One region of the Halalkalibacter kiskunsagensis genome, then DNA from elsewhere that is predicted to be linked to it. Evidence: predicted binding sites of a transcription regulator. Region 1 holds the regulator's gene; each other region holds the start of a gene.
The links. The regulator Rex, encoded in region 1, represses fermentation and respiration genes when NADH is low (regulators of the CRP and FNR family bind a similar motif). The targets are predictions, from matches to a motif close to TTGTGAAATATTTCACAA.

Region 1 (6,329 bases):
TCAAAGTCCTGATGGGGAAGCGATGTTAATTGATGCTGGTATGGTTGCTACCGGACAAGAGTTAGATAATTATTTGAATCAATTAAATATAGAAAAACTAGATTATGCTGTGGCAACACATCCGCATCATGACCACATTGGTGGGTATCATACCCTTTTTCATTCTAAACAAATAGGGGTCCTTTTAATGCCGGATTTGCCACATACCACTCAAACGTACAAAACGTTTATCGACCTTAGTAATAAAAAAAAGATTAAGACGCAGTACGTACAAGCGAATGATACGTTTATGCTCGGGGATGAAGTGGAAGTAGAGATCGTAAGCCCTAGCTTTACGGCATTAGGGAAAGCTCGAAATAAACGTAATCTATCGACAGCAGAAGTAAATAATCTTTCACTCGTAATCAAAGTCACTTATCGTAACAATACGTTTTTATTCACAGGTGATATTTACAAGAAGCAGGAAAAAGAATTGATAAAACAAACGAAAGACAAACTAGATGTCGATTTGTTGCATGCACCTCATCACGGAGACAGTACTTCCTCATCGCAAGCATTTATCAATGCTGTTAGTCCGAAATACACAATGATAAGTGCTAATATTCTTCAAAGTATACGAGTGTATAACCGCTATCAGAAAAGTGGTAGTGAAGTCATTGCCACAAGTAGAGCGGAAAATGTATTAATTCTCTCAGATGGAGAAAGCATAACGATTATGACTGAAAAAGGAGGCCACTGAAAGCCGCACGTTGCTTCGAGGGTGCTGAAAAAGACGTATATTAGTAAGTTATGTGAATGTTTGTTTTGGCATTTGCTCATTGAGGAAGATAATAAAGACAAGCTTATTGGTAAACGATCTAATAATTATGTGTATATTTGAGAAACCTTTACTAACACGTTTTTTACAAGACTTTTGGAAGAGGATTGATCATATGAACAGTCAACAAAGATGGTGGTTTTTCATCGTTTTACTCATCATTTCAATCATTGCGCCAACTAGCGGATTTGCGCAAACAAATGATGCAGACAAGCTCGAAATACGATACTTTTATTTAGAGGCAGACAAAAAGTCAGGAGATGCCATTCTATTAGAAAGTCCTGATGGAAAAAGGATGCTCATTGATGCAGGGATGGAACAAACAGGACAGCAATTGGATCGATATTTAAAACAAATGCAAATTGATCAAATCGATTATGTCATTTCCACGCATCCGCATCATGATCATATCGGAGGCTTCTCAACCATTTTAGATTCGTTGGATATCGGTGTATTGCTAATGCCAAACATCAAACATTCTACTAAAACCTATGTAGATTTTACGAACCTTCTTACAAAGCAGAAGATACCCTATCAATATGTGAAGGAAGGGGATCGGTTTACTCTAGGTGAGGATGTTGAGGTGGAAGTAATTAGTCCTTCTGAGGAAGATTTAGACAGTGCTGCGAAAGAGAAACACTTATCTACCGCTGATATTAATAACTTATCACTCGTCTTAAAAGTCACCTATTGTGATAATACGTTTTTATTTACTGGAGACCTTTATAAGAAACAAGAGAAACAATTGGTAGCAGCCAAAAAAGAGTTATTAAACGTTGATTTGCTTGACGCTCCTCATCATGGGGATTCTACTTCATCATCTAGACAATTTATTAACGCTGTAAACCCTAAATACACGATCATAAGTGCCAATATATTGCAAAGCAAACGAGTCATGAAACGATACGAACAAAGTGGCAGCCATGTATACACAACAAGCAAACATCAAACCATTGTGATCACCTCTGATGGCAAAGAGATACATGTAAGTGGATAGGCAGGGTCTGACCAACCTGTATTATCAAAGAAGTTCTGGAAAAAGTAAAAAAGGCCAGCCCCCAGCCAGATCCACTGCGGTTTAACGAAGTGAATCTGGCTGGGGCTAACCCAAACCTAATTATTCTTGCAGTTGTTCCCATTCTTCCATTAGTGTTTCAATTGTTTGTTTTGCTTCGTCAATTTCTGTTTGGAGCGTCTGCGCCTTTTCGTGATCAGAATAAATAGATGGGTCACATAGGTCATCTTCTTTTTGTGCTAAGGTCGATTCAAGTGTATCAATTTGGCTTTCAATTTCTTCAATTCTTCTTAAACGTTGTCGTTCGGCTTTCTTTGCTTCTTTGTCTTGTTCATAGGAGCGTTTATCGGCTTGGTTACTTTCTAAAGAGGAAGAAATTGTTTGTCCCTTTTCTTGTTGGATCAGCAATTCTCGTTGCTTCATCTCATCTTTTTTCTCAACATAATAATCATAGTCTCCAAGATAATTTGTGATCTCACCGTCAACAAGCTCAGCCATTCTGGTGGCAAGTCTGTTTAAGAAATAACGGTCATGAGAGACAAATAACAATGTACCAGGATAATCAATTAATGCATTCTCAAGAATTTCCTTTGCATCGAGATCCAAGTGGTTCGTCGGCTCATCGAGAATTAACAGATTGGCTTTTTTTATCATGAGTTTGGCAAGTGCAAGTCGAGCTTTTTCACCGCCACTTAAAGTGGAAACAGGTTTTAAGACGTCATCGCCACTGAACAGAAAGTTTCCTAGAACGGTCCGAATCTCTTTTTCTGGAAGGAGAGAATGGTCGTCCCATAGCTCATGAAGAACCAACTTATTTGACTTTAAATTGGCTTGTTCCTGATCATAATACCCTACGGTTACATTGCTGCCGAAGCGAATCGTTCCGTTTTTTATTGGAACGTTCTTCATTAAAGCCTTTAATAGTGTCGACTTACCTGCCCCGTTTGGTCCAATTAAAGCAACACTTTCACCACGGTCAATCGCTAAATCTAAACTTTGAAAAATCGTTTCCTCTCCATAAGCAACATGAAGATCGGTCGTTCGTAATACTTCATTTCCGCTTTGACGCTCAATTGTAAAAGAAAAGGAAGCAGACTTTTCTGATCCAGCTGGTCGATCTAGTAAGGTCATCCTATCTAATTGTTTCCGTCTGCTTTGTGCTCGTTTGGTTGTTGAGGCTCTCGCAATATTTCGTTGGATAAAGTCCTCAAGCTTAGCGACTTCATCTTGTTGTTTTTCATATTGTTTTAATTCAAGTTCATAGCGCTTGGCTTTTTCCTCAAGATAAGAACTATAGTTCCCAGTAAATTTAGTGGATTTTGTCCTTGATATCTCGACAACTTCTGTAACGATTTTATCTAGAAAATAGCGGTCGTGAGAAACGATAAGGATAGCGCCGCGATAGTTAATTAAGTATTGCTCGAGCCATGTCAACGTTGCAATATCAAGATGGTTGGTCGGCTCATCAAGAATAAGCAAATCAGGCTTAGTTAATAATAACTTTGCTAGGGCAAGTCTTGTTTTTTGCCCACCACTTAAAGTGGAAATCTTTGTGTTGTAATCAAAATCTGCAAAGTTCATCCCTGAGAGCACGCCACGAATGTCAGCTTCATATTGATAGCCACCATTGTCTTTAAAAGTAAGCTGAAGTTGATCATATTCTTTCAATAGTTTTTCATAACGAGATTGACTTGCTAGTAAATCAGGATCAGACATTTGCTGTTCCATATTGCGTATTTGTTTTTCCATTTTACGTAAGGGGGCAAATACAGTTAACATCTCTTCCCAAATCGATAATTCTGATTCTAGTCCAGTATTTTGAGCAAGGTAACCAAGTTCAGTTCCTTTAGGCATCATCACTTGTCCACTATCATACGAAAGTTGCCCTGCGATAATTTTCAGCAATGTTGATTTCCCGGCACCATTTCGTCCAACAAGTGCAACGCGTTCACCAGTTTGGATATCAAGCTTAATATTTGTTAAAATAGGATCGACGCCAAATGATTTTGATATATTTATACATTGTAAGACAATCATGAATGTTCATTCCTTACTAACTATAATAGATGTAAAAAAGTGACCTTATTTGAAAGTGGCAATGGCTCCGCACGCTGCTTAGAGTTACCGAAAAAAGGTGAAAATCGACCTTTTTTCGGTAACTCTAGTGTATCGTAGATTCTATCTTTCAACAACTTCATGAACAACAATGTAAACCGATTACAAACCCTGTGAAATAGTGTACAATAACCATACGTCTTACAGGAAAACGGTAAAGGAGGCAATGGATGAAAATTGATCAGACCAAGATTCCACAGGCTACAGCAAAGCGTTTACCACTATACTATCGATTCTTGGAAAATCTTTCTGCCTCGGGGAAACAACGAGTATCTTCAACGGAGTTGAGCGAGGCGGTAAAAGTTGACTCAGCAACCATTAGGCGTGATTTTTCTTATTTTGGGGCGCTCGGAAAAAAAGGGTACGGTTATAATGTGAACTATTTACTATCTTTTTTCCGGAAAACATTAGATCAAGATGAAATAACAAAGGTGATTCTTGTAGGTGTTGGAAATTTAGGTACAGCGTTCTTACACTACAATTTCTCAAAAAATAATAGTACGCAAATTGTCATGGCTTTCGATGTGGATGAAAGTAAGATTGGCGATGAAGTTGGTGGAGTCACCGTGCATCATTTAAAAGACTTGCAAGATGTCATCGACCCGGAAGTTACTGTTGCAATTTTGACTGTACCTCAAGCCCCTGCACAAAAGATCGCGGATCAATTAGTTGATGCAGGCATACAAGGAATACTAAACTTTACACCAGCTAGGTTGGATGTGCCAGAAACGGTACGGGTACACCATATCGATTTATCTGTTGAATTACAGGCATTGGTTTATTTTTTAAAGCATTATCCTTTATAAGAGTCTGTATAAAAAGGAGTGTTTTATTCCTTTTTATACAGATTCAAAGCAATGAGTGAAGCCACTACATCTTTTAAGTCCGTGTGAGAGAGGCCATTGCCATCTATTTGAATAAACTCTATAATCAAAATTAGGACAAGGAGGTGCTACCTATGGGTGGATTAGGAGCAGGCAGCATTGCGTTAATTGCAATCGTTGCATTACTAATATTTGGTCCGAAGAAGTTGCCAGAGTTAGGAAAAGCGGCTGGAAATACTTTACGTGAATTTAAAAATGCAACAAAAGGCTTAGCAGACGAAGATGATAACAAGAAAAAAGAAAACGATAAAGCCTAAGTAGGAAGGGTCTATAAATGGAACAAAGAGACATGTCGGTAATGGACCACATTGTGGAGCTTAGACGAAGAATCATTATAACGTTAATCTTCTTTGTCGTGGCGCTCATTGCCGGCTTCTTTTTAGCTGCACCACTTATCACATACTTACAAAGTACACCAACGGCTCAGAATTTGCCGATGAATGCATTTAAAATGACAGATCCGATTCGGATTTTTATGACATTTGCTTTTGCAAGTGCGCTTATCATTACCTTTCCAGTAATTTTGTTTCAGCTTTGGGCGTTTGTCAGCCCTGGTTTGCATGAAAAGGAGCAAAAGGCAACACTGGCCTATATTCCGTTTGCGTTTATTTTGCTTTTAGTTGGCCTTTCTTTTTCTTACTTCGTTCTTTTTCCATTTATTGTTCAGTTCATGAGCAACTTATCTGAACGATTAGGGATTACTGAGCAGTACGGTATTAATGAATATTTCTCATTTCTCTTTCAAGTAACAATCCCATTTGGACTTTTGTTTCAATTGCCAGTTGTCGTGATGTTCTTTACACGTTTAGGAATGCTAACACCGAGTTTACTAACGCAAGTTAGGAAATTTGCTTATTTTATTTTGCTTGTCATAGCGGGCTTGATTACACCACCAGAGATTTTATCTCATTTAATGGTGACCCTTCCGTTATTATTGCTCTATGAATTTAGTATCTGGGTGTCATATCTCACATATCGCAAAGTACAAAGGTTGGAGAAAGAACGCGAACAGAATATGGAGGAGTGAGTGTCTTGTATAGGCATTCACTCTTTTTTTAGATAAATTATGTGAAACATTGAACAAAGTTTGACAACTATGTAAAAGGGGTAGCGAAAAGACTTTTTCTGTCCTATACTATGAGTGTAGAAAGGTTGTGAAAACATTCACAAGTTAATGTGAAGTGTTGAGCAAACCATAACAAAAGGAGGACTTACAATGATTGGTCAATTTTTTAGAAATAATAAATATATCGCGGGAGTATGGTTGTTCTTACGTATCTATCTAGGATGGTCTTGGTTAACTGCAGGTTGGGGAAAAGTGATGGGAGACTTTAATGCAGGAGGATATTTACAAGGATCTGTAGCCAATCCAGTAATGAATGGGGAAGTGTTAAAGTATCCGAATTATGTAGCATTTTTAGAAAATGTAGCAATTCCAAATGCGGATGTTTTTAGTGTAATGGTAGCATGGGGAGAAGTGCTCGTTGGATTAGGCTTA
Region 2 (6,329 bases), on a different contig from region 1:
AATACGTATGCAGCACATTTATTTGATCAATCTCATTTACATCCATGTTCAAAATATCCCTATCTAAAATAATAAAATCTGCACAATACCCAACTTTTAATTGTCCAACATTCGCAATACGCGCGATCTCTTGAGCATGACGAGTATACAAGTCAATTGCTTCTTCTACCGTAACACATTCACTTAGATTATACGTTTGTCCCGTATAGGCAGTTCGAGTCACTGCTGCCTTGATTCCAATAAATGGATTAGATGTATCAGCCCATGATGTGGCTGGAGCATCTGAAGAGATGGCGACTTTCGCTCCCAATTGTATCATCGTTTTTAATGGATAAGATTGATTAGTTCTTTCTGAACCTAAGTTTGTCAGATAGCTGTTAATTTCTGCAAACAAAAAGATTGGCTGGGTGACAAAGCTGATTCCTATTTCAATTGCTTTTAGTAGCGTCTCTTTCTTAGGCAAGGCTGCATGTTCAATTCGGATGGACGGTGCATCTTTTATCCAATTGTGCTGTCTATGAAATGTGTCGACAATTTGCTCAATTGCTCGCTCCCCCATCGCGTGCACGACTAATTGAATGTCATGTTTCTTTGCAACCTTTGCCGCATCTACTAATTCCTCAGATGTCGTTGTCGATAAACCAATATTTTCTCGCTCATTTTTATAAGGACTGTCTACCCATGCCGTTTTTCCTGAAATGCTCCCATCTGCAAAAAGTTTTATTCCACCAATGTGTAAGAAGGAATTGCGATTCAATTTATGAGTTGCTAATACTTCCTCGCTTCGGCTAATCTCCTCCCATAAATAATAAAGAACCGTTCTTTGTTTGTAACCAAATGTGTAAGCTTTCATAAAGAGGTCATAGAAATTGGTTGATAATGACGTTGCCATTAATTCAGTGGTCGAAGTAATTCCTTGAGTAAACAATTTCTCACTAAATGTTGCAAGTCGTTGTGCCTGCTCATCAATCGTTGGCTCAGGTATCACACTGTATATAAACTCTCTTGCTTTCTCTTTAAAGATCCCAGTCAGTTCTCCCTTAGCATTCACATCAATTTCTCCACCTGTAGGTGACACCGTCTTTTCATTTATACCAGCTAATTGCAGTGCCACACTATTAACTACGATGATGTGCGAACACGTTCTTGTTAAAATCACAGGGACATCAGGGGCTACTTGATCTAAATCCCACCGAGTGGGCGACCTTTGCTCAGTTAATTTCACCTCATCGTACCCCCACCCACGAATCCAAGTATTGTGAACTTGGGCACTGAGCTCGTCATACTTTTTTTGAATTTCTCCTTGCATCTCAAAAATAGAATGGACTTTCGGCGGGCCACAATAAATTTGTTGATCAACATCAGCTAACATTACAGGATGCATGTGGGCATCAATGATACCTGGCAATACTCTTCTCCCTTGTAAGTCAATCCCTTCTGCATCTGACATCCCCTCTTTTATTTCTGCCTGATTCCCAATCCATATGATCTTCCCTGCCTCAACAATCATCGCCTCTGCATGAGGTTGATTAGGATTAGAAGTATAAATAAAGCCATTATAAAATAATTTCTTCACGTTGATCCCCTCCGCAAATCTATGTAATTTTTACTAACTTGGTTCGCAACAAATAGGCCACTATCCACTTGAATACGGACGATTTTTTGAATGGCTGAATAATTCAGTTCTTGTTCTAACACATCACAAAACTCTTTGAGAATGATATCTTCTTTTTCGAAGTGAGTAAATAATTTATTGCATACAAAAATCACTAAAAATAAAAAATAACCATCACTGAAAGAGCACACACATAACATTGTGAATTACTTCACAATATATTAACAATGAAAGCGCGACCGATATGACATGATTTTGACAGTTTCATATCTCTATTTAAATTACATTTTTTCATGATAAAGTAAGGATACTTTCAACCGAAACTATTACCTCGTTCCTCCCCTTAATGAGAAGAAGGAACTTACGAGAAAGGATCATTTACATGGAACATGCCGCACTCGCAAAAGTTGAACAAATGGCACTGAAAAAACAAAGGGTTTATCAGCAAAGTCGAATTCGTTATTTATTGCGTTCGATTTTAGCAAGTCTTTTTATTGGATTTGGCGTCATTGTCGCTTTTAAAACTGGGAATCTCTTTTATTTAGAAAATTCTCCATTAACCTACCCTATGGCAGCCATAACGTTTGGAGCAGCTATTATCTTGATTGCTTATGGTGGCGGCGATTTATTTACAGGAAATACATTTTATTTCACCTATACTTCACTTAAAAAGAAGATGCGTTGGATCGACGTTGGAAAATTGCTAAGTATGAGTTATCTTGGGAACTTCCTTGGCGCGGTCGCATTTGCTATATTGATTTATTTTACCGGTTTGTTTAATGATCACTCTGTAAATAGCTTTTTATTCAGTGTAACCGATCAAAAGATGAACACCCCTTGGCTTGAACTATTCTTTCGTGGAATTCTCTGTAACTGGCTAGTTTGCCTTGCTTTCTTTATTCCTATGACATTAAAAAGCGAAGGAGCTAAAATTTTCACGATGGTATTGTTTGTTTTTTGTTTCTTTATTTCCGGTTACGAACATAGCATCGCTAATATGTGCACGTTTGCTATTTCACTTGTGTTAAATCACCCAGATTCGATCTCATTTAGTGGCGTTATTCATAACCTTGTACCTGTGACTCTTGGAAACATTATTGGCGGTAGCATGCTTATGGGCATGTTCTACTATTACGTCAATCATCCAAAGCAAGCAGAAGAAACAGAAGAAAACGAACATGAGCCAATTAAAGCGATTAAATAAACGCAAAAAGCAGGAATTTAAAGTGTAAAGAATTCCTGCTTCTTGCTAGTACGATAATTGATAGATTAGAAATCTCTCAAAAGGGTCTTGATTGTAATCTGTAACAAGTGAAATCTCTTCTTTAAATTCAAAAAAGGTTTGTGTTTCCAAATAATGAACGTATTCATCTGGGGCATAATACAAAATCAACTCGACTTGCCTTTCTGAATTCTCATAGGAAAGCAAAATATTGTTGATTACTTTCATGAAAATTTGAACAGAGAATGGATTAAAAAAGTAAAATCGATTGTCTCTGTGGTCAATCTCATACTCTTCAGCTAAGCCACAATAAAAATGAATATGGTGACTTTCATTTTTCACTTTCCTTGCATAACGATCTTGATTTTCTATAGCCTCTTGGTAAAAAGCTCCATTCATTTCTACACCTACAGCTGATGCTTTATAAAAATAATGAATATAAAAAGAAAATCTTCCTTTCCCGCACCCAAAGTCTACTAGTCGATCACTGCTCTTTAGCTGATAACTTTCAAATAATTTCTCTATGGCACTATATGGGGTTGGTTCGTAACGATTATAGTGCACCACCTTATTTCGTTCTTTTTGCACGCCTTTTGTGTTAATATTTAACAGTTTATCATAATAGTGTTCTTTCATTTGTTCTCCTCTACTACATTTTATTACAAAAAGAACCTGCTCCCCGTTATCTTGATGGGGGACAGGTCTGACTTATTTCACTGATAATCCATTAATTAGAAATTGAATTGTTGACTCAAGCTCACTCTCAGTATCCCATTCATTATCAGGTAATACTAAAAATAACGATACTAACGTCCCCATTATTGTTGTAATAATTAAACGCATAATTGTATCAGGAGATTCATCAACAATCTCCCCTTTTTTCTGGAAGTGCAGGATGATATTTTTGAATTTCTCATACACATGCTCTTTAAATAATCTAACATACGGCTCTTTCAACTCTTTATGATAGGAAATTTCCTGAATCAGTATTTTCACAACTGCTATATGTTTCTTGATAAATTCATAGCGGTTTGACGCAAGGTTTCGAATAAACTCTTCAAACGTCTCGTATTTTAACTCAAATACTTCATTTGCAAAATCCTTTGCAAAATGAGGACCGAGAAGCTTTGCCATAAGTGGGGAAACAATGGAAACCAACAGCTCTTTTTTCGTTTTATAATGGCGAAAAATCGTTCCTTCAGCTACTCCCGCTTTTTTGGCGATTTCATTTGTCGATGTTGCTGCAAAGCCTTTTTCTGAAAAAATCTCAATTGCTGCTTCAATGATTTTTAATTGCTTTTCACTAAACTTAGCTTCTTCATTCGCATCTAGCATTATTAATTCTTTTAGTGATTCATACTGTGTCATGACTCGTGCTCCTTTAACAGCCAAGGATATATCTATTATATACCTTGGTTACATGAAAGGACAATGTACGGCGAACCTTATAGATTCCGATGCTTTTTCAGTGCAAAATTATTTAAAAACATAAACAACATTGAAAATGCAAGTAATATCAAGAGGTTCATTGCGATCTCATCTATTCCTTTTCCTCGAATCATAATATCTCTCATCGCTTCTCCTCCGTAAGTTAACGGCATAACCATTCCAATTGAACGAAGCCAAGGGGACATTACATCCATGTTAAAAAGGCCGGAAAAGAACACCTGAGGGACGATGACAATCGGGATAAATTGAATCATTTGAAATTCATTTCGTGCAAAAGTAGATAGCAATGTCCCTAGTGTGAGTGCGGTAATTGATAACACAAGTGTCACAAGCATAACCAATCCAATCGATCCAAACATCATCATATCAAGCACATGAATCGAAAACCAAACAATAATAGCTGACTGCACCGTTGTAAAAAGTCCAAACCCTATTACGTAACCGACAACAATTTCCCACCTTCTAAGAGGCGTTGATAGTAACTTCTCAAGTGTCCCACTCGTTCTCTCCCTTAAAAAGGAAACACCTGCGATTAAAAACACAAAGAAAAAGACAAAGAATCCAATTAAGAAAGGTCCGGTGTTATCAAATATACCCATTTCTTCTGCCCCATAATAATAAGTAACCACTGGCTTAGCCCCTCCCACTTGTCCACCTAACACCATTTGAACGGTTTTAAGAACAGCTTGATTTACTGTTGGATCGCTGCCTTCAAGCGTAATTTGTGGACTAATGCCTAGTTGCATATAACCATCAATTTCTTTATTTCGTAAAGCTTCTATTAGTTCCTCTTCTTTTTTATATTGCATGATCACGGCGTTTTGTTCTTCAAAATTCATCACTACTTCATCATTTACATCGATGACACCAATCACTGGCTCGTATTGATCACTAGAAAAGACGAGTGAAATAAGCGTAAGAATAAAAATAGGTGCGATGACCATCATTCCTAGTGTCCGCTTATCCCGTAAAAACTGACGAATAATTCTTATGACAAGTGCTTTTATTCTCATTGTCTAGCACCTCCATACTGCAAAAATGCTCCTTCAATTGTTTGCATTCCTGTTTGTTTTTTTAATTCTTCAGGAGTCCCTTTTGCTAGTAAATTTCCATCTCGAAGCATTCCTAATCGATCACATTTTTCTGCTTCATCCATTACATGAGTCGTCACCACAATCGTCGTCCCATTTTGACTGAGCCTCCGCAATTCATTCCAAATCGATTGTCTTAGGACAGGATCAATTCCTACTGTTGGTTCATCAAGAATGAGAACATCGGGTTCATGCAATAACGAGATGGCTAATGACAACCTTCTTTTCATTCCCCCTGAAAACTGATTAATTGGTTTCTTGATATCATCATTCAAATTGACTAAATCAACGACATCTCGTATTCTATTTTTTCTTTGAGCCTTTTTCAGACCGTAAATAGATGCGAAAAACTCCAAATTTTCAAATGCATTTAACTCTCCATATAATGCATCTGATTGTGACATGAAGCCGATTTTGTTTATCACTTTAAATGTAGGCATTGTCATATCCAAAACGGTAATCTCTCCACAATCTGCTATATCGATTCCAGCCATCATTTTAACGAGTGTTGTTTTTCCAGCTCCTGATGGACCTAACAGACCAAAGATCTCTCCTTGAAAAACACTCATTGAAATGTTGTTTACTACTGTTTTATCCCCAAAGCGTTTGCTGATTTCAGTAGCATGAATGATGCGTGATGTATTCATCTAATCCCTCCTATCACAAAATAAGTGATTACTCACTTTATTTTACTTTAGGTGCATCCGATTGTAAAGTGAGTAATCACTTATTTATTCGTTTTATAAATATGAAAACAGAGCAACATTCACTTCTTGAAGTTTGCTCTGTTTTCATATTTACATTATTATTTACTAGCTTGAATAAGCCTAAATAACTGCTTATCCGTTATTCCAAATACTGAAGATGTCCCTGTAAAAAGCCTAAAAATGCTGCACTTAAACCTCCCGCTGCACCAGCTCCAGCAATCTTATCAATCTCTCTATCCAAATGA
Region 3 (5,577 bases), on a different contig from region 1:
TCTCTTTCATCTCGATAGTCCGGATACACCATACCTAAAAAGTAATTAAGAGCTGGACGACATTTAGAGCACCCTTCATCAGTTGACCAGTTTAGTACGTGCATTACTTCTTTAATGGTTGTTAATCCTTTTTCATTGATTTCCTCAACCACCTCATCACGACTTAATGTTGTACAATTACATACCGTCTTTTTACCAGCAGTATGTGCGAACTCGTCACCAAGAGTGTACGCAATGATGTCTTGAATAACTGGTTTGCATCGTCCACATGAACGACCAGCATTTGTACATCCTCCAACTTGCTCGACAGTGGTTACTCCATCTTGTTGAATGGCATTGACAATCGTTTCTTTGTTAATACCATTGCACCCACATACAATTTCATCAGCTGGCATCGTTGCAATATCATTTGTTTCTGTCCCACCTGATTGAAGGAATGAAATCGAAGTGCAATCAGAAACATCTTGTTTTTCGTTTAGCATTTTAAACAAGCGATTGCTATCTTTTGTATCTCCGTATAACACAATACCAACAATTCGGTGAGCTCTGATCAGAACTTTTTTATAAACGCCTTCGTATTCATTGTGAACGACAATTGATTTCGATGATTCATCGTCATAAATTTCACCAGCTGAGAACAGATCCACCCCTGAGACTTTTAATTGTGTACCTGTAATTGACCCTTCGTATCTTTGGTCTTTCTGATTACAAAGAGTTTGAGCGAGAATCTTTCCTTGTTCATAAAGAGGAGCGACTAGACCATAAACGATTTCTCTATGCTCGGCGCATTCACCAATGGCATACACATGTGGAAGGTTAGTCTCCATAAAATCATTTACAACAATTCCTCGGTTTACGTAGATTCCACTCTGTTTTGCTAACTCTACATTTGGTTTAATACCTGCTGCCATAACGACTAAGTCCGCTTCCACCTCGGTGCCGTCTTTGAACCGAATTCCATCAACACGGTCAGTTCCAGTCAATTCTACCGTCGCTTTTTCCATTAGAAAATTCATGCCTTGTTGCTCTAATTCTTTTTTCAACATAGTGGATGCAATGGCATCAAGTTGACGTTCCATTAAGTGTTCCATTAAATGAACGACATCAACTTTCATACCAAGGTGAATTAAGCCCTTTGCTGCTTCTAATCCAAGAAGTCCTCCTCCTATCACAACGGCTTTTTTATATTGTTTAGCCGTTTGAATCATTTCTGCACAGTCTTGAATGTCACGGAAGCCTATGACACCTTCTTTATCTGCACCAGGTACGGGCAAAATAAAGGGTAAAGACCCTGTTGCAAGAATTAATTCATCATATTTTACATGTCTACCTTTATTAGAAAAAACTACCTGTTTTTCCGTGTCAATTCGTGTAATTGCTTCTCCAGTGAAAAGCTGAATATGATTCGATTCATACCAGGTTAAATCATTCATAATTGTTTCTTCAAATGTTGTATTTCCTTGAAGAACATTTGATAGTTGAATTCGATTGTAATTAGGATGAGGTTCTTTCCCAAATATCGTAATATTGTACAAGTCAGAATCAAGCTTCAATATTTCTTCAATGACACGAACACCTGCCATCCCGTTCCCGATCATGACTAATTGTTTCTTTCCCATGTTCAATCCCTCCGATTTGTTCAATACTTCACAATGTTTGTTTCTATTGCTCATTGTAGGGCATAAAACGTAACAATTAAGTGAGAAAGATCACACTAACAATTAATTGTTCATCAGTTCACAATATGTTCATGACTTTTCCTTTAATAAATATATTTAGGTGAAAAATCAGTAACCTTTTATACCTATATCCCTACTTCCCTCATCTTATTATTATTGTAAAACCACCTTGTTAGAAAAGTTAGTTTTGTTACCGTGTGACAAACATCACATTCAGATTCGATTTAAGTTTGTATGATTTGGAATGTAATCAAAAGAAGCATCTGAAATATATCAATAGATTATTGGGGGATATCAGCATGGGAAGAATTAAAGAATGGAATCCAGAAAACAAAGAATTTTGGGAAAAAGAAGGAAAAAGACATGCGAAACGTAATTTATGGATCTCTGTTCCTACATTAATGCTCGCTTTTATTGTTTGGCAAATTTGGTCGGTTGTAGCGGTAAGATTAAATGATATTGGCTTTGCATTTACAGATGAACAACTCTTTACGTTAGCGGCTATCCCAGGACTTGTTGGTGCATCATTACGGTTCGTTTATACATTTGCAGTTGGGAAGTTTGGTGGAAGAAACTGGGTTGTATTTTCTACTGGAATTCTCATCATCCCAACACTAGGGATTGGCTTTGCAGTTCAGAATCCCGAAACCCCTTTTTGGGTGATGCTTCTATTAGCAGCTCTATGTGGTCTTGGTGGAGGAAACTTTTCATCTGCTTTAGCAAATATAAGTTTCTTCTTTCCGAAAAAAGAAAAAGGAACAGCCCTTGGAATTAATGGAGGTTTAGGAAATATGGGGGTATCAGTTGTTCAATTCGTTACTCCGCTTATTATTACAGTAGGAACCTTTGCTTTTATTGGTGGTGAGGGGCAGTTATTACCGAATGGCCAAGAAATTTGGTTACAAAATGCTGCCTTCATATGGGTGATTCCGATTATTGTAATGACAATTGTTGCTTATTTCGGAATGGATAATCTTCCAACATCTAAGCAATCAGTTAAAGACCAATTTATCATTGTGAAACGTAAACACACATGGATCATGACCATTTTATATGTAGCAACATTCGGTTCATTTATTGGGTACGGTGCAGCATTTCCATTATTACTTCGTTCACAATTTCCTGAATATGTTGCTTTAGCATTTCTTGGTGCCTTTTTGGCTGCCGCGTTCCGTCCTATAGGTGGTTGGATCTCTGATAAATTTGGTGGCGCTAGAGTAACAGCTTATGTTCTTGTCGTTATGGCACTTGGAGCATTTTCTGTTATTTACTTTATCAGTCAACAACATTTTGTTGGATTCTTACTATCATTCCTTCTTTTATTTATGGCTGCTGGAGCGGGATCTGGATCCACATTCCAAATGATTCCAATTATCTTTCCTGTTAAAGAAGCAGCTCCTGTTTTAGGATTTACGGCGGCATTTGCAGCGTATGGATCTTTCTTCATCCCGCAACTATTTGGATGGTCTGTATCCACTACAGGTACTCCAATTACAGCGTTGTATTTCTTTATTGGTTTCTATGGTATTTCTATTCTATTAAATTGGTACTACTATCAACGAAAAAATGCAGAAATTAAATGCTAAAGAGGTATTTTCAAAAGGTTGTTTTACCTATTGGGAACTTCACGAAGCAATGAGCGTATCCACTACGTATCTCCAAGGAGTGTCTCCTTGGAGATACGTAGCGTGCTCAGCCATATCCAATTTCAAAAATTGGTTTTTACCTTTTTAGAACTACTCTAAAACTTTTTAAATATCAAGGAAACATTATGCCCACCAAACCCTAAGGAATTAGATAGAACAACATTTACATTTTTTTCTTTTGCATGATTTGGAACGTAATCTAAATCAAGTTCCTTATCTGGTGTTTCATAATTAATGGTTGGTGGTAGGATACTATCACTCATTGATAATAAGGAGAATATCGCTTCAATTGCACCTGCCGCTCCAAGTAAATGCCCTGTCATCGATTTCGTAGAACTAACGGAAAGATCGTAAGCCTGCTTACCAAACACTTCTTTGATCGCCGTTGTTTCATATAAATCATTATAATGAGTGCTTGTCCCATGTGCATTTACATAATCGACGTCTTCTAATGATACACCGCTATCCTTTAAAGCCAATTTCATCGCGCGCTGTGCACCTTCCCCATTTGGAGCTGGCGTTGTAATATGATGGGCATCACCTGTTCCCCCATACCCAATCATTTCTCCATATATGTTTGCACCACGTGCTAGTGCGTGCTCGAGTTCCTCTAAAATTAGAATTCCTGAGCCTTCAGCAATGACGAAGCCATCCCGATTTTTATCAAATGGGCGACTCGCTGTTTTCGGATCTGGGTTCGTAGAAAGAGCGGTCATATTTTGAAATCCTGCAATCGTCATGTCAGTAATCGCCGCTTCTGTACCACCAGCAATCATAACATCCGCATCACCATTTTGAACAACTCGAAATGCATCTCCAATTGAATTAGCTCCTGAAGCACATGCCGTAACTGAACAGTTATTTAATCCTTTAGCTCCAACTTCGATCGATACTCGACCTGAAGCCATGTCAGGTATAAGCATAGGAATAATAAAAGGACTAACTCGTTTTGGTCCTTTATCTAAAAAACGTTTATGCTGTTCTTCAAATGCATCTAAACCACCAATGCCTGAACCAATCCATACACCGACTCGTTCAGGATCAACATCTCCCCCGAGAGTAAGTTCAGCATCATTAAGTGCCATTTTGCTAGCAGCGATTGCAAATTGGGTAAAACGAGCCATTCTTCTAGCTTCTTTTCCATCAATAAATTCTGAAGGAACAAAGTCTTTAACTTCACCTGCAACTTTAACGTTAAATTGCTCTGAATCAAGTCTTGTTAATGGACCAATGCCTGAAATTCCCATTTTTATATTTTCCCATGTAGTAGAAACATTATTTCCTAATGGCGTGACCGCTCCTACCCCTGTAATAACAACTCTTTTTTTCAAATGGATCCTCCCCTTTTTTAACTAGTTATTTTCCCCACCTCAAACAAATTGATCCCCATGTTAAACCACCACCGAAACCAACCATCACAACTACATCACCATCTTGGATTTTCCCAGCTTCGATTTCATGGAATAAAGCTAACGGGATTGATGCAGCTGATGTATTTCCGTGATTTCGTACTGTTGTAGAAACTCTTTCTTTTTGAAGGCCTAGACGCTCTCTAGCTGCATCAATAATACGCATGTTTGCCTGATGTGGAATAAGAAAGTCAACATCTTCTTTCGTTAATCCTGCTCTCTCAACTACTTCTAAGCTAGAATTAGGCATTTGTCGGACCGCAAATTTAAATACTTCCCTGCCATTCATTTCAACGAAGTTCGTTTTTTTATCAACGAGTAAATGATTGGCTCCTGAACCATCAGCCCCCAGAGAAAACGATAGAATCCCTTTATCTTCAGAAACTTGACTTAGAATAACAGCTCCAGCTCCATCGCCAAATAGCACACACGTATTCCGATCCGTCCAATCGACGACTTTAGAAAATTTTTCACTACCAATAACTAACACATTTTTATATGTGGCATTTTCAACAAATTGTTTCCCCGTTACTAAGGCATAAATAAATCCAGAACATGCAGCGCTTATATCCATTGCTGGTGTATGATGCATACCAAGAGCTTCTTGCACGATACAGGCAACAGATGGAAAAGCATAGTCAGGTGTTGCAGTTGCAACTAAAATCAAATCTATATCCTCAGGATATAATTTGGCATCAGCAATAGCTTTTTGAGCTGCAATAATTGCCATATCTGACGTATCTATATCTTCACTAGCAATTCTACGTTCTTCAATTCCAGTTCTTGTCCTAATCCATTCATCAGTTGTATCTACATTCTTTTCTAAATCGTAATTTGTCACAA
Region 4 (6,329 bases), on a different contig from region 1:
ACAGCTGCTTCCATGGTCGGACTTATGGGTATGTTTAATGGCGGGGGGAGGATTGGATGGGCAAGCGTTTCCGATTATTTAGGTCGTCCTACTGTATTTTCAGCATTTTTCATTATTCAAATTACAGCTTTTCTTACATTGCCCCATATAACAAATGTTATCTTATTTCAAGTTTTCATTTTTCTAATTATGACCGTTTATGGCGGCGGGTTTGCTTCTCTCCCTGCCTTTATAGCTGATATTTTTGGTACAAAAGAATTGGGTGCCATACATGGATATATTTTAACAGCTTGGTCTGCAGCCGGTATCGTTGGTCCTATTGCTGTTTCTTATTTTCATGAGGCTACAGATAGTTATATCCCTGCTTTTTATTTCTTTACCATTTTATTAATCATAGCGTTTATTATATCCATACTCATTCAATTTGATATTAAAAGAATTAAAAGAAACCAATCAAAAGCATCTGTATTAAAAGCAGGATGAACGTTTCAACCACCAAGCATTTAACCTTATCAAATTATCATCATTTTTATTAATGTGAAACAATTCACATAATATCCATAGCATCGAACTATGAATGTTCTTTCTTATCTTGATAATATAACGATATTGATAAGGGATGATTAGCAAGAACGCATTCTTAGTTTTTTATATTCTTCTTCACCATTTATCAAACAATGTTAAATGAAGTGCGATATCTTACACATCGCACTTCAAAAAAACTATTTACTATCAAAATGAATGATATTTCCATTCACTATTTTTACATCTTCGCCTAAGCCAAATGAGCTCCCAACGCCAACATATCTCTCAGATCCTCCTCTACCGTAGTAATCAGCTTTAAATTAAATGCTTCTTGTAGCACACTAAGTACACCTGGTGTAATCCATTCTGGTGGTTTAGGCCCGATCCGAATGTCTTTGATTCCTAAGCTAAATAAGCCAAGTAGAATAGCGACTGCTTTTTGCTCAAACCATGATAACACGATGCTAACAGGAAGTTCATTTACTTCACACTCAAATGCTTCTGCTAACGCTAGCGCAATTTTGACTGTTGAAACCGAATTATTACATTGACCTAAGTCGATATAACGAGGAATTCCGGTGTCGGCTACTGTCCCAAAGTCGTGATCGTTGAATCGGAATTTACCACAGGAAGTCGTTAAAATAACTGTATCATTTGGTAAGGATGTTGCCAGCTCACGGTAGTAATTCCCACCTGGTCCTGGTGCATCGCAGCCTGCAATGACGAAGAAACGTTGAATTTTTCCTGCTTTTACTGCATCAACAATTTCAGGAGCAATTCCAATAACCGTGTTGTGATGAAATCCAGTTGTTAAGCTTTCTTCGCTTTCCATATTTGCATCAGGTAATAATAAAGCTTTTTCAATTAACGGAGTGAAATCATCGTTCACGATTTTTTCGACTCCTTCTAGACCTGCAATATCATAGGTGAAGAATCGGTCTGAGTAGCTCCCTTTGATTGGCATAACACAGTTTGTTGTCGCAAGAATCGCTCCTTTGAATTTTTCAAACAATCGCCGCTGGTCGAACCAAGCTTTTCCGATATTTCCTTTCAAATGTGAATACTTTTTTAGCTTTGGATAGCCATGGGCTGGAAGCATTTCTGAATGTGTGTAAATATTAACTCCTTTTCCTTCCGTTTGTTTAAGTAATTCTTCTAATGCAAATAGATTATGACCTGTTACGATGATGGCTTTTCCCTCAACCTTATTTTGTGAAACAGTGACAGGTTCAGGTACTCCAAGTCTACTTGTATGGGCGTGATCTAGTAGTTCCATCACTTTTACTGCAGAAGACCCGACTTTCATAGCCATATCAATATGCTCTTGTAAATTAAAATTTGAATTAGTTAATGTCATGTATAACGCTTCATGTGTTGTTGCATCGACTTCTGAGTCAGAAAAACCAAGTTGCCTTGCATGAGTTGCATACGCTGCAATTCCTTTTAACGCAAAAACGAGTGTGTCTTGTAAACTTGCAATATCTTCATTTTTCCCACAAACGCCAACGATGTTACAGCCTCCAGTTGGTGTTTGTTCGCATTGATGACAAAACATAATACGTCGCCTCCGATTACAATGAATTTTTTCTCTCTATAACTTGTATTTTACATACATCTTTAATGGTTATCTGTGACATTTATCACTTGTTCTTATAACACTTTATTTGTTACCCCACTACTAAAAACCAGCTGTGAGATTAATCTCACAGCTGGTTTACATTTGCTATCTACTTAATAGAAGAGTCTTAGCTTCTGCGATTTTCTCTTCGGTTGGGGGTTCTACATGATCTAAAGCATATTCAAGTCCTAATTCCTTCCACTTATAAACCCCTAATTTATGATATGGAAGAACTTCAACTCTTTCTACATTATCTAATTCGTCTATAAACAGTCGTAAATTTCTCAAATCACCTACATCATCTGAAATTCCGGGAACTAATACATGGCGAACCCAAATCGGAATGTTTTTACTAGAAAGCAGTTTTGCAAAGGCTAAAATGTGATCATTTTTCATTCCTGTTAATGCTTGATGCTTGATAGGATCAATATGTTTTAGGTCTAGTAGCACTAAATCTGTTAATCCAAGTAATCGATCAAGTTTGCGTAAAAATTCAGGATGCTCCTGGAAACAACCTCCTGAAGAATCAATGGTCGTATGGATACCTAGCTCCTTACATTTTGTAAAAAGTTCAATTAAAAAGTCGAGATGAAGCAAAGGTTCTCCTCCAGAAACCGTAATCCCACCACCACTGCTTTCAAAGTATGGAATATAGGACTGAAGATCGTTGATAATTTCACTGACGGTGATCTCTTTTCCTTCGCCAACCTTCCATGTGTCTGGATTATGACAGTATTGACATCGTAACAAGCAGCCTTGCATAAATACGATATAACGTAATCCAGGACCATCTACAGTTCCACATGTTTCTATTGAATGAATCTTTCCTATCATAACGAATCCCTCATTTTTCTAGATAACCAAGGTGACTGATTAGAGTTGCCCCCGTTAGTTGTCTTTATTTTTGATTTTCCTTCAAGGGGGCAACTACTATGCAGAGGCTACACTTTTGTTCTTAGTTCATTCAAAATTATATTGGCATAAACTCTACAGTGATTCGTGGAACGTCCGATTTATCACATCAATTTGTTGATCGCGTGTTAATTTTATAAAGTTAACAGCATAACCCGAGACACGAATCGTTAATTGTGGGTATTCTTCTGGATGCTCCATTGCATCAATTAATGTATCGCGGTTGAATACATTAATATTTAAGTGATGCCCCCCTTGTTTTGCATATCCATCAAGAATCCCCACTAAATTTGACGTCTGATCCTGTTCTTCTTTTCCTAATGCTTTAGGTACGATACTAAATGTATTAGATACGCCATCAAGCGAATACTCATATGGTATTTTTGCAACAGATGTCAAAGATGCAAGTGCTCCTTTTTGATCGCGTCCATGAAGTGGATTAGCTCCAGGTGCAAAAGGCTCCCCTGCTTTTCTTCCATCTGGTGTATTGCCAGTCTTTTTACCGTACACAACATTACTTGTAATCGTTAAGACAGACATTGTTGGTATCGCATTTCGATACGTTCTATGTTTTTTCAATTTATTCATAAAGGATTTCACAAGCGACACGGCAATATCGTCGACACGATCATCGTTATTTCCATATTTAGGGTAATCCCCTTCGATTTCATAGTCGACAGCAATTCCTTGTTCATCGCGAATGACTTTTACTTTGGCATGTTTGATTGCACTTAAACTGTCCGCCGTTACCGATAATCCTGCAATCCCGCAAGCCATCGTGCGAATGATTTCTTTGTCGTGCAGGGCCATTTCAATTCTTTCATAACTATATTTATCATGCATGTAGTGAATCACATTAAGTGCATTCATATACAGTTCTGCTAACCAATCCATCACCTTATCAAAATTGGCAACAACCTTTTCGTATTCTAAATACTCGTCTGTAATTGGTGAAAAAGATGGTCCTACTTGAATTTTAAGTTTTTCATCAACCCCACCATTGATCGCATACAATAGTGTTTTTGCTAAATTAGCACGAGCTCCAAAAAATTGCATTTGTTTTCCTATTTTCATCGCACTTACACAACACGCAATTCCGTAATCATCACCGTAACTTGCTCTCATCAGATCATCATTTTCATATTGAATTGAGCTTGTTTTAATTGACATGTTTGCACAATAATCTTTAAAGTTATTTGGCAATTGATTTGACCATAATACTGTTAAGTTTGGTTCGGGTGCTGGCCCTAAATTATCTAATGTGTGCAGGAACCGGAACGAACTTTTTGTAACTAACGCTCTTCCATCAACTCCGACACCCCCAATGGATTCAGTTACCCAAGTAGGGTCACCACTAAATAGTTCATTATAATCTGGTGTTCTCGCAAACTTAACGAGGCGTAGTTTCATAACAAACTGATCGACTAATTCCTGAGCTTCAACCTCTGTTAACGTCCCTTCTTGTATATCTCGCTCAATATAAATATCTAAAAACGTTGAAACTCGTCCTAGGCTCATTGCTGCACCATTTTGCTCTTTAATTGCTGCTAAATAAGCAAAGTACAACCATTGAAACGCTTCTTTTGCTGATTCTGCCGGCTTTGAGATGTCGTACCCATACGACGTTGCCATTTCTTTTAATTCACGTAGGGCTCTAATCTGTTCAGATAATTCTTCACGTTCACGAATGACCTCTTCTGTCATCGTTGAGCCAGTAGTATTTAATTCTTCTTGCTTTTGATTTAATAAATAGTCAACACCATAGAGCGCTACTCTTCGATAGTCTCCGATAATTCTACCACGACCGTAGGCATCTGGAAGGCCTGTGATGATCCCAGCTTTTCGTGCTAATCTCATTTCAGGTGTATAAGCATCAAATACTCCTTGATTATGAGTCTTGCGATAGTTTGTGAAGATTTCTTCCACTTCAGGTGAAAGCGTATATCCGTAAGCTTTACACGAATCCGCAGCCATTCGTACCCCACCAAAAGGTTGAAGTGATCTCTTAAACGGTTCATCTGTTTGCAATCCAACTACTTGTTCTAATTCTTTATTTAAGTAGCCAGGCTCATGAGATACAATCGTAGAAACGATCGATGTATCCATATTTACAACGCCGCCGTTCTCGCGTTCCTTTTTACTAAGATCCATAATTTGATCCCATAATTGTAAGGAATGATCTGTTGCTTGTTCTAAAAATGTATCATTCCCTTCATATAACCTGTAATTCCGTTGAATGAAGTCTCTGACATCTACGTCACTTTGCCATTTTCCTTGTTTAAATGTTCTCCAATAGTTCATTTACTTTTCCTCGCTCTCTCAAATTATCTGCGATGTACGTTCATACCTTCAATGTGAATACTTTCACAATAATAGGTGCTCACGTTTACATGATTAGTAAATTTACACCTATCTTTGTGATTGTCTTGCGATGACATTTAATACCTTACACTTATTAGTTTATGAGATTTAACAGTATATGAATGTGATAAATATCACAAATCAATTGTTATTCGTGACAAAATGATGAATTTGATCCCTGTTTTACCAGATAAGATAAACGTTGTTTCCCTCTACTTCTATTGGATAAGTTTGTACACTTCCTCTGTCAGGCGCTTGAACTTTTCCATCAATGAGTGAAATAATCCAATCATGAATCGGACAAAAAATATATTCACCACTCACAAGACCGTCAGCTAGTTTTCCCCCTTTTGGATGAGGGCTCTTGTTTTTAAGCGCTCGAACTATTCCATTTGAAAGGCGAAATACCGCTATTTCCTCTTGTCCGACCATAAACACCTGTCCAACCATACTTGGTAACTGATTATAATCAGCAATTTTTATACGTATTCCATTGTGAATCATTGAAAATCTCTCCCTTCTTCTTTTACACTTTCATGATTTCACGTGTTGTATAATAAGCATCACGAATAGATGAATCCTCTATCGCTTTTTGCCATGGCTCTTCATAACGAGCAAGCGTTTTGCTTAGACGTATGTTTAACTCATTTCTTTTCTCCTCATTAAAAACAACCTCTTTTACATGTTCCAACCCTAAACGGTCTACCCAACTAGAAGTTCGCTCTAAATACAATGCCGTTTCACGATAATATTGTAAATAAGCTCCAGTAATTTCGAACACTTCTTCTTCCGTCTTTACTTTACACAGTAGGTCCCCAGCTCGTAGGTCGGTCCCCCCGTTACCGGCTACGTAAATTTCCCATCCACCATCAAGCCCTACAATTCCGACATCCTTAATCCCTGCTTCTGCGCA

Region 2: a site for Rex is predicted at 1,815-1,832, ahead of SLH51_RS07230 (formate/nitrite transporter family protein). Genes of this name have one in related genera too.
Region 3: a site for Rex is predicted at 1,636-1,653, ahead of nirB (nitrite reductase large subunit NirB). Genes of this name have one in related genera too.
Region 4: a site for Rex is predicted at 5,408-5,425, ahead of pflB (formate C-acetyltransferase). Genes of this name have one in related genera too.

The regions. Positions count from the first base shown of each region.
Region 1 is NZ_JAXBLX010000060.1:20,536-26,864, forward strand. It holds gene SLH51_RS22150 (ComEC/Rec2 family competence protein) at 1-739, shown strand, start outside; gene SLH51_RS22155 (ComEC/Rec2 family competence protein) at 933-1,814, shown strand; gene SLH51_RS22160 (ABC transporter ATP-binding protein) at 1,935-3,869, opposite strand; gene SLH51_RS22165 (redox-sensing transcriptional repressor Rex) at 4,118-4,753, shown strand; gene SLH51_RS22170 (twin-arginine translocase TatA/TatE family subunit) at 4,906-5,088, shown strand; gene tatC (twin-arginine translocase subunit TatC) at 5,106-5,858, shown strand; gene SLH51_RS22180 (DoxX family protein) at 6,048-6,329, shown strand, end outside.
Region 2 is NZ_JAXBLX010000009.1:92,896-99,224, forward strand. It holds gene SLH51_RS07225 (amidohydrolase) at 1-1,576, opposite strand, end outside; gene SLH51_RS07230 (formate/nitrite transporter family protein) at 1,998-2,819, shown strand; gene SLH51_RS07235 (methyltransferase) at 2,865-3,473, opposite strand; gene SLH51_RS07240 (TetR/AcrR family transcriptional regulator) at 3,546-4,205, opposite strand; gene SLH51_RS07245 (ABC transporter permease) at 4,283-5,299, opposite strand; gene SLH51_RS07250 (ABC transporter ATP-binding protein) at 5,296-6,024, opposite strand; gene SLH51_RS07255 (glycerate kinase) at 6,224-6,329, opposite strand, start outside.
Region 3 is NZ_JAXBLX010000024.1:2,115-7,691, reverse strand. It holds gene nirB (nitrite reductase large subunit NirB) at 1-1,619, opposite strand, end outside; gene SLH51_RS14580 (NarK family nitrate/nitrite MFS transporter) at 1,979-3,265, shown strand; gene fabF (beta-ketoacyl-ACP synthase II) at 3,421-4,656, opposite strand; gene SLH51_RS14570 (beta-ketoacyl-ACP synthase III) at 4,682-5,577, opposite strand, start outside.
Region 4 is NZ_JAXBLX010000024.1:8,098-14,426, reverse strand. It holds gene SLH51_RS14610 (L-lactate MFS transporter) at 1-483, shown strand, start outside; gene hcp (hydroxylamine reductase) at 776-2,080, opposite strand; gene pflA (pyruvate formate-lyase-activating protein) at 2,249-2,977, opposite strand; gene pflB (formate C-acetyltransferase) at 3,131-5,356, opposite strand; gene nirD (nitrite reductase small subunit NirD) at 5,600-5,920, opposite strand; gene nirB (nitrite reductase large subunit NirB) at 5,943-6,329, opposite strand, start outside.